4 regions of the Methylocystis sp. genome follow, and region 3 is predicted to be linked to each of the others. Evidence: predicted binding sites of a transcription regulator. Region 3 holds the regulator's gene; each other region holds the start of a gene.

Evidence for each region. The regulator PhoB, encoded in region 3, activates phosphate uptake and scavenging genes when phosphate is short. The targets are predictions, from matches to a motif close to TGTCATNNANCTGTCAT.
Region 1: AB7I51_RS02970 (DUF47 domain-containing protein) is a predicted target of PhoB. The motif match lies at 1,739-1,755, and genes of this name have one in related genera.
Region 2: AB7I51_RS09270 (pyruvate kinase) is a predicted target of PhoB. The motif match lies at 2,006-2,022, and genes of this name have one in related genera.
Region 4: AB7I51_RS05255 (OprO/OprP family phosphate-selective porin) is a predicted target of PhoB. The motif match lies at 1,576-1,592, and genes of this name have one in related genera.

The regions. Positions count from the first base shown of each region.
Region 1 is NZ_JBFWVN010000003.1:114,628-117,831, forward strand. Features, by position in the region: gene metC (cystathionine beta-lyase) at 1-94, shown strand, start outside; gene AB7I51_RS02955 (hypothetical protein) at 169-522, shown strand; gene AB7I51_RS02960 (NUDIX hydrolase) at 552-1,022, opposite strand; partial or broken gene AB7I51_RS02965 (anion permease) at 1,019-1,423, opposite strand; gene AB7I51_RS02970 (DUF47 domain-containing protein) at 1,435-1,716, opposite strand; gene AB7I51_RS02975 (DUF2865 domain-containing protein) at 1,821-2,561, opposite strand; tRNA gene AB7I51_RS02980 (tRNA-Arg) at 2,592-2,668, opposite strand; tRNA gene AB7I51_RS02985 (tRNA-Arg) at 2,750-2,826, opposite strand; gene AB7I51_RS02990 (ETC complex I subunit) at 2,836-3,144, opposite strand.
Region 2 is NZ_JBFWVN010000023.1:35,587-38,790, reverse strand. Features, by position in the region: gene AB7I51_RS09285 (hypothetical protein) at 1-214, opposite strand, end outside; gene pth (aminoacyl-tRNA hydrolase) at 392-997, opposite strand; gene AB7I51_RS09275 (50S ribosomal protein L25/general stress protein Ctc) at 1,232-1,876, opposite strand; gene AB7I51_RS09270 (pyruvate kinase) at 2,073-3,204, shown strand, end outside.
Region 3 is NZ_JBFWVN010000001.1:134,915-138,118, reverse strand. Features, by position in the region: gene pstA (phosphate ABC transporter permease PstA) at 1-18, shown strand, start outside; gene pstB (phosphate ABC transporter ATP-binding protein PstB) at 15-800, shown strand; gene phoU (phosphate signaling complex protein PhoU) at 823-1,539, shown strand; gene phoB (phosphate regulon transcriptional regulator PhoB) at 1,536-2,279, shown strand; gene AB7I51_RS00680 (GcrA family cell cycle regulator) at 2,293-2,811, opposite strand.
Region 4 is NZ_JBFWVN010000008.1:45,046-48,249, reverse strand. Features, by position in the region: gene AB7I51_RS05260 (AAA family ATPase) at 1-1,412, shown strand, start outside; gene AB7I51_RS05255 (OprO/OprP family phosphate-selective porin) at 1,642-3,204, shown strand, end outside.

The DNA of each region.
Region 1 (3,204 bases), on a different contig from region 3:
AGGACCGGCGCTGCGCTTCTCGATTGGCCTGGAGGACGTCGCCGATCTGAAGTCGGATCTGGCGGCGGGGCTCGGCCGGCTCAAAGTCTCCTAAAGACGCCGCGCTTAGAATATATTCCAAACTTCCTATTTCCTGTGTGGCGAAGGTCGTTCGAAGGGAGAAGAGATATGGCGCCCGTTTCCCGGTTTGCCGCTTATGCTGGCGTCTGCGGGTGGTTGATTGCCGGCCTTGCGCCGGCGCTTGCCGCCAGCGGCCAGGACTTCCCGAACGTCACATGCGCCTGCAAGGGCTGCGGCCAGAACAAGTCCGACGTCATCGGCAAATGCCCAGATGTTTGCAAGGACAAGACGATCTACAACAAGGGCGACAAGGTCGTTCCCGCCGCGCCGGTCCGGGCCCGCCCTTCGCGAAGGGATAGAACCGCCAAAGCTGCCGAGCCGACGGAATTTTGCAAGGCCGCGCGCATGAAGCTGCCGAAGGGCTGGATGCGCGCCGATCCGCCGTCGACTCCGACGCGATAGGGCGGCGGCGAATTGCTTAGACCGTCGCTCTACGCGTTATTCTGCGCCGCCGCGCCACAGAAGGCGATCATTAGATCACGCAATTCGGGCTCTTCGACGAGATCGGCGGCGATGGCGCATTCGAACCAGCGGGTGGCGCGCTGGCTTTTCTCTGGCCATTTCTTACGCTGCAGTCGCACGCGAAGAGAGAACACCTCGACGCGGCAGTCGACGGTGGTCCCGCTCTTGAGGCGTTTCTCATAGCTAAAGTCGCCGAGCTTCACCTTATCGATCTTGCCAAGGAGTCCGGCTTCCTGCACCGCTTCGATCGCCGCAACGATATGCGGTTTGCGGCCCTTCATCGGCCAGCCCTTCGGAACGACCCAGCGCTTGGTGTCGCGCGAGGTGACCAGCATCACCTCCATCCGACCATTGGCGATTCGCCAGGGCAAGGCCGCATATTGCGTGCGTGGAACGGGGCTAGCGCCCTCGCGCTTCTTCTTGGGTTTCGGCGTCTTCATGCCACGAACCTCGCGAGCACATAGAACGCCGCAGCAAAAAAGGCGGCCATGGGCATGGTGACGACCGAGGCGACGACGATATCCTTTGCGACATTCCAGCGCGCCGCCGCGACGCGCCGCGACGCGCCAACGCCGATGAACGCGCCGGTAATCGTGTGCGTCGTCGACACGGGGATTCCCAATCCCGTCGCCAGGAACAAGGTAATGGCTCCTCCGGTCTCGGCGCAGAATCCCTGAATAGGAGTCAACCGCGTGATTCGCGACCCCATTGTGCGCACGATTCGCCAACCGCCAAACAAAGTTCCAAGGCCCATGGCGGCTTGACAGGCGATGACGACCCGAAAGGGCGCGTAAAATGCGCCGCGGAGCGCGCCATGCGCATAGAGGAGCGCGGCGATCACTTGCACGGGCCCTAGATATGCTCAACGATGCCGGAGACGCGATCGGCGCGGATGTCGCTGCGATCGAAGGGCGTGATGAATGTGCGGCGAACCCTGAGATGCGCCTCGCGCCTGGTGGCGTCGGCCTCATGCTCCTGGCGGCGGATTTCCTGAGCGCACAAAGCGACGCGCTCGCCGCCGTTCAACAATTCGCGCGACACATGCGCGCGAGCGACGAGCGTCTCCGCGTGGCGCTCGAATAGGTCGAAGAAGCGCTCCTCTCTCGGCATGAGCGCCTGGAACCAAGAAAGCATGGCGCTCTCGCCCCCGAATCTTCGTCATAAAACCGTCATACTCGGCTCGCGCACATAGCCGGGCGAACCTCGGCTGTAAAGCGGCGAGATGCTGGCGGCTGCGACTATTTCGCGCGCCGCTGCGTTTTGTTCCAAGCGAACGCGTCTTCCTGGGACAGAGAAACGCTTGCATCTTTCGGCGCGAATCTGCGGGGCAGCACGTTGCGAAGGCGCGCGCGGATGTGGCGCGAGGCGCGGCTGAGGCTGACCAGACTGGAGCCGCTATATATGAACGCGCCATTCTGTCCAATGACGACGTCGCCGTCCCGCAATGTTGGGTCTCTGCGCGAAAGCCTCAGAAAGTAATTGTGAGACGTGGCCGGATCGTTGCAGGAACATCCCGCCGTCAATTTATCCCGAAAGCTGAAAGCGACCGGCAGCGCCGAATAGCGACCGCCCTTGGCGTTGCGCGCATCCTCGATGCTTTCGCCCTCATAGAGCTCAACGCGCGCCGACGGACAGGCGAGTTCGCACGAATGCTGGCCGGAGACCAGCGAAGACTTGATCAAAGGAAAATAATAGCCGTCGCAGGCGCGCACGCAATAGCCGCCGCCCGACATCGAATCTTCCTCGGCGTGCGCCTCTGGAGCCCTGTCGCGCCGAATAGCGGCCTTCGGCGCCCGAGGCCGCGGACGCGGATGCGTAACGCGCCCGGACCGGCGCGCCGGATAGGCCGAATACGGCTCCGGTCCAAAGAGGTCATCGAAAAAATCGCCTTGCGCCAAAGTGTCGAGGGGCGAAACGAGCGCCGCCGCCATAGCTAGAAGGCCGGCGATTCTTCTCGCGCCCAGGCGGTTGAGTCGCATCTGCCTGTCCTCGTCGACTTTAACTTCGACTGGCGACCCCGGCAGGATTCGAACCTGCGACCTACTGCTTCGAAGGCAGTTGCTCTATCCGGCTGAGCTACGGAGCCGTCGACGGCGCAGCTTACGCCGCATACCGTATCACCACGGTGAATGCGGCGCCAGACGACGTCCGACAGGGGAGTCATATATGGCGACCCCGGCAGGATTCGAACCTGCGACCTACTGCTTAGAAGGCAGTTGCTCTATCCGGCTGAGCTACGGGGCCGAAGATGACTCAATGCGTCCAGAGTCCGATGCGGCTGGTTTTGAAATTATCTGAATAGGATACGCCGCGACGCGCCGCGAGATTGGGCCTTGGCTCCTCGACGCGATAGGCGAGGCCGTTGCGCTCGGCGTAAGCGATCGCCTCTTCCTTCGTCGCGAATTTGAGTCTGACCTGCTGGCGCATGTCGCCGGAGCTCGTCCAGCCCATGAGCGGCTCGATGCTGCGCGGCAGTTCCGGCTCGAAGTCGAGGCGCCACAAATCGGAGCCGGGACCGGATTGAGTGGCGCTCGGCGCGGGAAGATAGATGCGTGCGGTCATATGGCCTCGTCTCTGGAGCTGCGCGCCAAGGCGCGTTGTGACTATGCGCGGCGACGTTCG
Region 2 (3,204 bases), on a different contig from region 3:
TCGGATGGTGGACGGACCTGCCGTAGTGCTTGCCCTGCAGTTTCGTCTGGTGCTTGCCGTGCCGCTTTGTGGCCTTGTGCTTCGCTTGCGGCGTCTTGGCCGTTTCGACGGCGGTCGGTTCGTTTGAGCCGGCGGCTGCGAAGGCGGCGCTCGAATGAATCACCATCGGCGCAGCGAGAAGGGCGCCGAGAGCCAGTATCGTCGTGAGTTTCATGGCTAGTCTCCGATGAGGGAATTTTGCATCCCTTTTTTGCCCCTGAACTGTCTACGACGCGCCCACTGAACCGGCGCTGAAATCGCCGTTCATTCCGGCTTCATCGACGAGTGAGGGGCGATGATCAGCGACCGATCATTTGCGCTTGGAAAGAGCGGAGCGAAGCGCCTTTGCGCCTCATGTCTCGCCCACCCGCTTCACCGCGCTGAAGCCTTTCGCGTCCAAGGCGAGATGGAGCTTGTTCTGCAGGCCGGCGTCGTCGCCCTTGACGAGCAGCGCGGCGTTATCGGCGATCGCCTCGCAGAGCGCGCTCACCCAGGGCTCCTCGCTCTTGGCGAAATCGCTCAGCACATAAGAGTGAACGAGCACCTTGTCGCCGGGGTGGCCGATGCCGAGCCGCAGGCGCTTGTAGTCATTGCCGATATGCGCGGTGATCGAGCGCAGCCCGTTATGTCCTGCGCCGCCGCCGCCTGTTTTGATCCGGCATTTGGCCGGCGCGAGATCGAGTTCGTCGTGGATGACGACGATCTCGTTGAGGCCGATCTTGTGAAAGCGCGCCGCTTCGCCGACCGAACGGCCGCTTTCGTTCATGTAAGTTTGCGGCTCCAGCAGCATGACGCGTTCGCCGCCGATCGTCCCCTCGCTGACGAGGCCCTGAAACCGCGCCCGCGCCTGCGGGAAGCCATACCGCTTCGCGATCGCTTCGAGCGCCATGAAGCCGACATTGTGTCGATTCCTGGCGTAAGCGCGGCCAGGATTGCCGAGTCCGACGAGGAGCAGCATTTTTCAGCCTCTGATACGACATCGGTTTGAACGGCTCGGGGTCTGTCATTCCCGACGCGCGAAGCGCGATCGGGAATCCAGAGCAAGACCAGCGTTCTTGGATTGACTCCGGATTCCTGGTCAGGCCTTTGGCCTGCCGGGAATGACAAGGTCCAAGCGAACGGATCAGGCGGAATTCGTATGACATAAAAATGGCCGGGCGAACCCGGCCATTAACACGGCAGATTTACGCCGTTACTTCTTCTTTTCGTCCTTGGCGGGAGCCGCCGCTGGCGCAGCCGCCGCTGCTGGAGCCTCCTCTGCCGCGCCGCCGCCGGCCGGCGGCGTCAGACTGGCCACGGTGAAATCCTTGTCGGGATTCGTCGGCTTGCAGCCCTGGGGCAACGGGATCGCCGAAATATGCAGCGAATCGTTGAAGTCCGTGCCGGTCAGGTCGGCGGTGATCGCTTCCGGAATATTGTCGGCCGGCACCCACATCTCCACCGTATGGAAGACGATGTTGAGCGCGCCGCCGCGCTTTAATCCGGGCGAGGCTTCCTGGTTGATGAAATGCACGGGGACATTGACGCGCAGGCGCGAGCCGGGCCTCAGGCGCAGAAAATCGACATGGATCGGCGTGTCCTTGACGACGTCGAGCTGATAGTCGCGCGGGATGGCGCGCTCCTTCTTGCCGTCGATGTCGAGCTCGAAAATCGTCGTGAGGAAATGCCCCGCGAAGATGAGCTGGGAGACGCTCTTCTTGTCGAGCGAGAGCGGCTGCGGCGCTTCGCCGCCCCCGTAGAGCACTGCTGGAATGCGGCCTTCACGGCGAACGCTGCGGGCGGCCCCCTTGCCTGTCCCGCTGCGCACCGCGGCCGCGAGCTTCTTGGTCTCGGCCATGTCGGTGTCCTTCAAGTCAAAAGAAAAGGCGCTGCTCGCCTCCAGGGGTGTCGGAAACGCAGGCGCCGGCGGCGGTTATAGAGGCCGGCGCGGGGCATGGCAAGATTGCCGCACCGGTGCGCAGGCAGATGTTATAAATCTGTCGTCGTGTCTCGGGCAGATGGCGCTCATGGCAAGCGATGAGACAGTTATAGACGTGGGCCTGAAGGCCGAGGACGCAACCTTTGAGCTGCGCCAAATCCGAGACGAGGTCGCCGCGCTGCGCGACGCCGTGGCGCGCGAAAGCGAGACGCGCCGCCTGGACTGGGGCGTTAGCGGCGAGGGCGCGCGCAATCTCGCCCATTATCTCGCGCTCCGCAGCCATGATCTGATCGCGCTGCAGCTGCGCCTTTCCGCTTACGGGCTGTCTTCGCTCGGCCGCAGCGAAGCGGATGTCATGACGGCGCTCGACGCGCTGCTGACGACGCTGCGCAGGCTGTGCGGGGAAGAAGCGGCCTATCCTCCGCGCGAAGCGATGCGCGCGGGCGAGGATGCGCTGATCCGCGCCTGCGACCAAATCTTTGGCGACAGCGGGGGCGTGCGCCAGACGCGCATCATGGCGACGCTGCCGAGCGAAGCCGCGACCGATGCGAGCCTCGTCGCGGCGCTGATCGACGCCGGCATGGATTGCGCCCGCATCAATTGCGCCCATGACGACGTTGCGGCATGGAGCCAGATGATCGACAACGTCCGAGCCGCCTCGCGGCGTCTCGACCGGCCCTGCCGGGTTCTGATGGACATTGCGGGGCCGAAGCTTCGGATAGAGGCGGTGCGCGCCCCGGAGCACTACCGCCTGCATCCGGGGGAGCGTCCGCGTCTTGTCGCCCGCCTTGACGAGCGCGGCGGCCCCGTCGCCTTTTCGCTAAATTTTCCGCAAGTCGTTTCGCAACTGCGCCCAGGCGCGGAGATTTCTTTTGACGACGGCAAGGCGACAGGGCGCATCGTCGCGGTGGATGACGAGGGCGTGGAGATCGAAATTATTGCGGCGCGGACGAAAGGCATGCGGCTGAAGCCGGACAAGGGCGTCAACCTTCCCTCGATCGACCTCGAACTCCCGCCGCTCACCAAGAAGGATATCGCCGATCTCGACCTCGTGGCGCGTTCGGCGGATATCGTCGGCTTTTCCTTCGTTCAGCGGGCGGAAGACGTGATTCTCCTGCAGGCCGAACTTGCCGCGCGGCGCGGCGAAAAGCCTGCGCAAGCGCTTGTCCTGAAGATCGAAACGCCGCTCGCCATCCGCAACCTCCCAGCGTTGATCGTCCAGTCGGCGGCGCGTCATCCCACGGCGG
Region 3 (3,204 bases):
CGGAGGAAATCGAAATGAACGCCGCCGTCCAATCTCCGAAAGAACCGCCGACAAAAGTTACGGTGCGCGGTCTTGATTTCTTTTACGGTGCCGATCGTTCGCTCAAGAACATCAGCCTGCCGCTCCACGCCAATAAGGTGACCGCCTTCATCGGTCCTTCGGGCTGCGGCAAGTCGACCTTGCTGCGGGTGATGAACCGCATGTACGACCTCTATCCCGGACAGCGGGCGGAGGGCGAGGTGCTCCTCGACGGCGAAAACATCCTCGACCCTGCGATCGACCTCAACGCCCTGCGGGCGCGCGTCGGCATGATTTTCCAGAAGCCGACGCCTTTCCCAATGTCGATCTATGAGAACATCGCCTTCGGCATTCGGCTCTATGAGAAACTGTCGCGCGCCGATCTCGACCAGCGCGTCGAAACGGCGCTGCGCGGCGCGGCGCTTTGGGACGAGGTCAAGGATAAGCTTCAGGCAAGCGGCCTTGGGCTTTCTGGCGGCCAGCAGCAGCGTCTCTGCATTGCCCGCAGCGTCGCCGTGCAGCCGGAAGTGATCCTGTTCGACGAGCCCTGTTCCGCGCTCGATCCGATCTCGACGGCGAAGGTCGAGGAGCTCATCGACGAGCTGACGAACCGCTACACGATCGCGATCGTTACGCACAACATGCAACAGGCGGTTCGCGTCTCCGATTACACCGCCTTCATGTATCTCGGCGAGCTCGTCGAGTTCGGCGAGACGGACGACGTGTTCAACAAGCCGAAAGAGAAGCGAACGCTCGACTATATCACCGGCCGTTTCGGCTAACAGCGACTCAAGGACGGCGCTCATGAGCGATCATATTGTCAAATCCTACGATCGGGATCTTGAGTCCCTCGGACGGCGCATCGCTGAAATGGGCGGCGTCGCCGAAAAAATGCTGGCGGAGGCGATGGACGCCCTGTCGAGCTTCGACGTCGACCTCGCCCATCGCGTTGTCTCCAGCGATCCGCGGCTCGACGCGCTTCAGCGCGAAATCGAGGAAAACGCCATTCTCACCATCGCGCGTCGTCAGCCGCTGGCGGTCGATCTGCGCGAATGCATCGCCGCGATCCGCATCTCCGGCGATATCGAACGCGTCGGCGATCTCGCGAAAAACATCGCCAAGCGAACGCTCAAGATCGTCTCGGAGGCCCGAGTCCCGCGCGCCATCGTCGGCCTGAAGTCGATGCATGAAGTCGCCGCGATGCAGCTTAAGGACGCGCTCGACGCCTACGCCTTGCGCGACACGGAGCGCGCGCACGCCGTGTGGCAGAATGATTCCGATCTCGACGCGCTCGAGGATTCCGTCTTCCGCGATCTTCTCACCTTCATGATGGAGGATCCGCGCAACATCTCCTTTTGCACCCATCTCCTGTTCTGTTCGAAGAATCTGGAGCGGATCGGCGATCACACGACCAATATTTCGGAAACAGTGATTTATCTCGTCACCGGAGAGTCGATGCCCACCGAACGACCGAAATCGCGCGTTCCCGATTTCGGCGTGAAGGATGAGGCGGCGCAATGAACGAAGTGACTTCCGTCGTACAGCGCAACGGCAAAAGCGATCGAGCGCCGCGCATCCTCGTCGTCGAGGACGAGACCTCGCTTGCGACGCTGCTTGTCTATAATCTCGAGGCTGAGGGCTACCAGGTCGAACATGTCGACAATGGCGACGAGGCGGAGCTGCGACTGGCCGAGTCGCCGCCCGATCTCGTCATTCTCGACTGGATGCTCCCGGGGGTGTCCGGTCTGGAAATCTGCCGGCGGCTGCGCGCCCGCGACAGCGCCAAGGACATGCCGGTGATCATGCTGACCGCCCGCGGCGAAGAGGGGGAGCGCGTGCGCGGGCTCTCGGTCGGCGCCGACGACTATGTCGTCAAGCCGTTTTCGACGCCGGAGCTGATGGCGCGGGTGCGCGCGCTGCTGCGCCGGGCGCGGCCCGAGCGCGTCGCCTCGCGGCTGACCCTCGGCGACATCGATCTCGATCGCGACACGCGTCGGGTGCGGCGGTCGGGGCGCGAAATTCACCTCGGACCGACCGAGTTCCGGCTGCTCGAATATTTCATGGAGAAGCCGGGCCGGGTATTCACGCGCGCGCAACTGCTCGACAGCGTCTGGGGCATGTCGGCGGAAATCGACGAGCGCACGGTGGACGTCCATGTCGGACGTCTGCGCAAGGCCATGATCCGCGGCCGCGAAAAGGATCCGATCCGCACGGTGCGCGGCGCCGGCTATTCCTTCGACGAAACCTTCGGCCACGAATGACCGCCGTCACGGCTTACGCGTAGCGCTGCGCCCTGAACTGATCGCGCGCGCGGCGGCGATCCTGGGCCGGCTGATAGGCGACGCGCGCATGATAAGCGCAGTATGGCCCGCCGCCGATGCTTGATTTGCCGCCGCAGAAGCGGAATTCCGCAGACGTCGGATCGCCCATCGGCCAACGGCACATGGATTCGCGCAGCTCCATGAGCGTGACGCGCTCCGACATCGGGATCACCACTTCTTCTTCAGGCGCATGCCGCGGCGCGGCCAGCGCATGTGGCGCGAAAGCAAGCGCGAGATTGCCGTGCGACGCGGTTCCGTTCATGCGCGGCTGCGTCTGACGGGGCGCCTTGGCGACCCGCGGCCGCTGCGCGCTGACCGTTTTGGCGCGCTCGGCGAGCCCGAGCCGGTGGATCTTGCCGATGACGGCGTTGCGCGTGATGCCCGGTCCGAGTTCAGCCGCCACTTGACTGGCGCTCAGCCCGTCGCTCCAGAGTTTGCGGAGCAGTTCGACGCGTTCGTCGGTCCATGACATTAGGCTTCTCCATTCTTTCGGGTCGAGCGCGGATCGGAGTCTGCCTCCGACCGTTGCGCAGGCCTGAAGCCCAGCCGCGATGTGACGCGCATCAACACTCGAGAGAACGCGCCCGAATTAACGATGCGGGCGCCGACTAGAAACTTTCTGTTTACTTTGAATCACGCGCGAGTCGCGCTGGCAAGCGCGCGCTCGCGTTCTCAACAGCCTTTCACAAAGACTGTTGCATGAGAGACTCACCCTTGCGCGACGGCGCGACGCGGCTTCGACGCTAGATCGCGCTGCGGTTGGACGGAATCGCCAAAGCGCAGATGACGCGACAGATTCCAAAAGCTTAGAGCACGCTTTGCGCGAAAAACCGGCATCCGCTTTTTCGCTGCGGGCTCTAATATT
Region 4 (3,204 bases), on a different contig from region 3:
CGCGCGGCCGCACGGAGGCGCAAAGCGCCGGATTTTTCGAGCGCCTGGAGTCGATCGACCGCGCGCTTGCGCCTTTTTTGGAGCTTTGCGAGCTTTCGGCCGTTGACATCGATCGCGACGCGGCTTCGGCGCGCCGGGCGCTCGAATGCGCTGGCGCGCAATACCGAAAGGCGTCGGCGCGATCGGATGAGCTCGGCGCGGCGGTCGCCGCGATCAGTCTCACGACGGAGCGCCTCGCCGCTGAGTCGGACGCTTCATGCGCCCGAGCGGCCGACGCCATAGCTGATCACTGGGCGCGCGCTGAGAGTCTCGCCGATGCGCGAAGCGAACGCGCGCGCCTTCTCAACGGCGAAGCGACGGCCGCGCATCGCGGCCGTATCGAGGGCCGCGACAGGGCGGCTGTTCGGCAGCGCGAGGAAGCGCGCGAAGGATTGGCTGAAGCGCAGCAAGCGAAGGCCGCATGTGAGGCGAGTCTTTCTCATCACGCCAGCGCTGAAGAGGCTGCGACGACTCGCGCCGAGGAGGCGCGGTCGGCTTTTGCGGCGGCGCGCGAAGCCGCTGGTTTCGATGAGGCGACGGCGGCGCAGCTTCTTGCGATATCGGGCGAAGGGCTGGTGGAGCTGCGGCGCGCCGTTCAGACGGCGGAAGCTGAGCGATCGGCGGCCGAGGTTGCAGTGACGGAGCGGCAGACGGACCTTGAGGCAGCGCGCGCCGTCGCGCCGGCCGAGATATCGCGTGAGGCGCTCGCCGACCAGGAGAAGGTCGTCTCCAGCCGTCTTGACGAATTATCAGCGCGGCTCGGCGCGTTGCGCGAGCGTCGCGCGAGAGACGATGAGGCGCGCGAACGCGCCGCCGCGCTGGGCGAGGAGTTCGAAGCGGCGTGCACAAAGGCCACGCTCTGGAGCGAGATCAGCGAAGCCATCGGCTCGGCGAGCGGCGACAAGTTCCGCCGTTTCGCCCAGGCCGCGACGCTGGAGCATCTTGTCGCCCTCGCCAATCAGCGGCTGAAGCTGCTCGCGCCGCGATACGCTCTCGAGCGCTCGGGCGAGGCCGGCGCGCTTGGCCTCCAGATCGTCGATCGCGATCTTGGCGACGAGCGCCGCTCGACGCGCTCGCTTTCGGGCGGAGAGCGCTTTCTCGCGTCGCTGGCGCTCGCGCTGGCGCTGGCTGGCCTGGAAGGGCGCAATTCCTTCGTCGACACGCTGTTCATCGACGAAGGCTTCGGCGCGCTGGATTCGGCGACCCTCGACATCGCTGTCGACGCGCTGGAGACGCTGCAGGGGCAGGGGAGGCGGGTTGGCGTGATCAGTCACGTCGATTCCCTGCAGCAGCGGATCGCGACGAAAATCTGTGTCGAGCGCCGTGGCGGGGGCGTCAGCGTCGTCCGGCTGCGCGCGCCGGAACAGGGATAAGATTCGCCCGCTCCAGGCGCTGAAATTTGGAAACGAGATCGAGAAAAAAAAGACTTGGCTGTGACCTGAGAGCCACAAAAAACAAGGATCAATCGAAAAAACTGTTGCAGCGGCGCCACAAGCCCTTGCTCTTGCATCGTCACATTCCGTCCACCGCCACAATTGTCACGGCTCTGTCATCCAGCGTCGGCTTCACTGTCGCCCGAAAGTTAACCGGGGGACTAAACCTATGAAACTTGGAGTTGGACAACGCGCGCTCGCCATCGCAGCGTTCGGCTTATTTACAACGGCTTCGGCTATTCCGGCCGCGGCTGACACCGCGACCGAAATCCGCGAATTGAAGGAGCGGCTGAAGCAGCTCGAGGCGATGGTCGCCAAGCAGAATGTCGCGGTGAAGCGGGCGACGAATGTCGCGAACGCCGCTCAGGCGCATGTCAGCAAGGACGGCCACGGCCATCGGCCGCCGCCGCCGGTCTTCGTCAGCTTCAGGAACGGCCTGTTCGTCGAGACCGAGGACAAGGCCTACAGCTTCAAAGTCGGCGGCCGCGTCCAGGTTGACGGCGGCGGCATCAACACGCCGATCGGCCTTGCGCCCAACTATGGTTACAAGGGCCAGGCAGGCATCCGTCGCGCGCGTCTCGAAGTTGAAGGCGTTGCCGCGAAAATCTGGTTCTACAAGCTGCAATATGACTTTGCCGGCTCGGGGTTAGCCGGCATCCGCGACGCTTATATCGGACTGAAGGTTCCGAACAGCGAACTTCCCTACGCCACCAGTCCAGTGTGGATCCACGTCGGCTCGACGTACGAGCCGTTCAGCCTGGACGCGATGAACTCATCGAAATATATCGATTTCATCGAGCGCCCGATGTCGGTCCCGGGCTTCGCCCCCTTCCGTCATATTGGCGTCTCCGCCGCGAGTCACGGCGACAACTGGACGGCCAGGGCGGGCGTTTTCACGGCGAGCTTCGAGGACGCCAACTTTGCTCCCACTTTGATCAGCGCTCCGGCGACTTTCTGGGCGCCGGTGCCACGCGGCGGCGGTCAGTATTTCGATGTGACCGGCCGTTTGACTTATGCCCCGATTAAAACCGAGCATGAGGTTCTCCATCTCGGCGTCGCCGGTCGTTATCACCAGCCGAATGACGCCACTGGAGCCAGCGATGACCGCATGCTGCGCGTCGGCAACCGCGAGCGTTCTGAGGCGAACATCCTCGGCATGCAAACGCTGGGCACGCCCGACCTTTCTTGCGGCTCCAGTGGGTTCCCGCTTGGCGGAATTCCTGGGAACGCTGTTTTCAGCAACACAGCCAATGTCGGTGGCGTGCCGGGCAAATGCGTCAACAATGAAGTCCAGTACGGCTTCGAACTGGCCGCCGCGTGGGGACCGCTCTCGTTCCAGGGCGAATATATCGGCATGCAGGTCAACCGTAACCCCAGCAAAATGCTGCAGTCGGCGATCCTGGGCAACTTTACGCCGGGCGGCTCCTCGGCCTATTTCAACGGTTTCTATGGATACGGTCAGTGGTACATCACCGGCGAGGAGCGCGCCGAAGCATACAGCGTGAAGGACAAGAATGGCGCGTCCTTCGAGCAGATCAAAATTCTCCACCCCTTCAGCAAGGGCGGTCCTGGCGCTATCAGCGTCGCCGCGCGATACAGCGCGATGAATCTCAACAGCGGTCGCTGGTCGGGTTCGGGCCTCTACAACATGCTGACCTTTAGCCAGTTCGTCTTGCAGAATAATAACGCTACCGCGGTGATCGCCAATCAGGCGGGCATCGCCGGCGGCCGC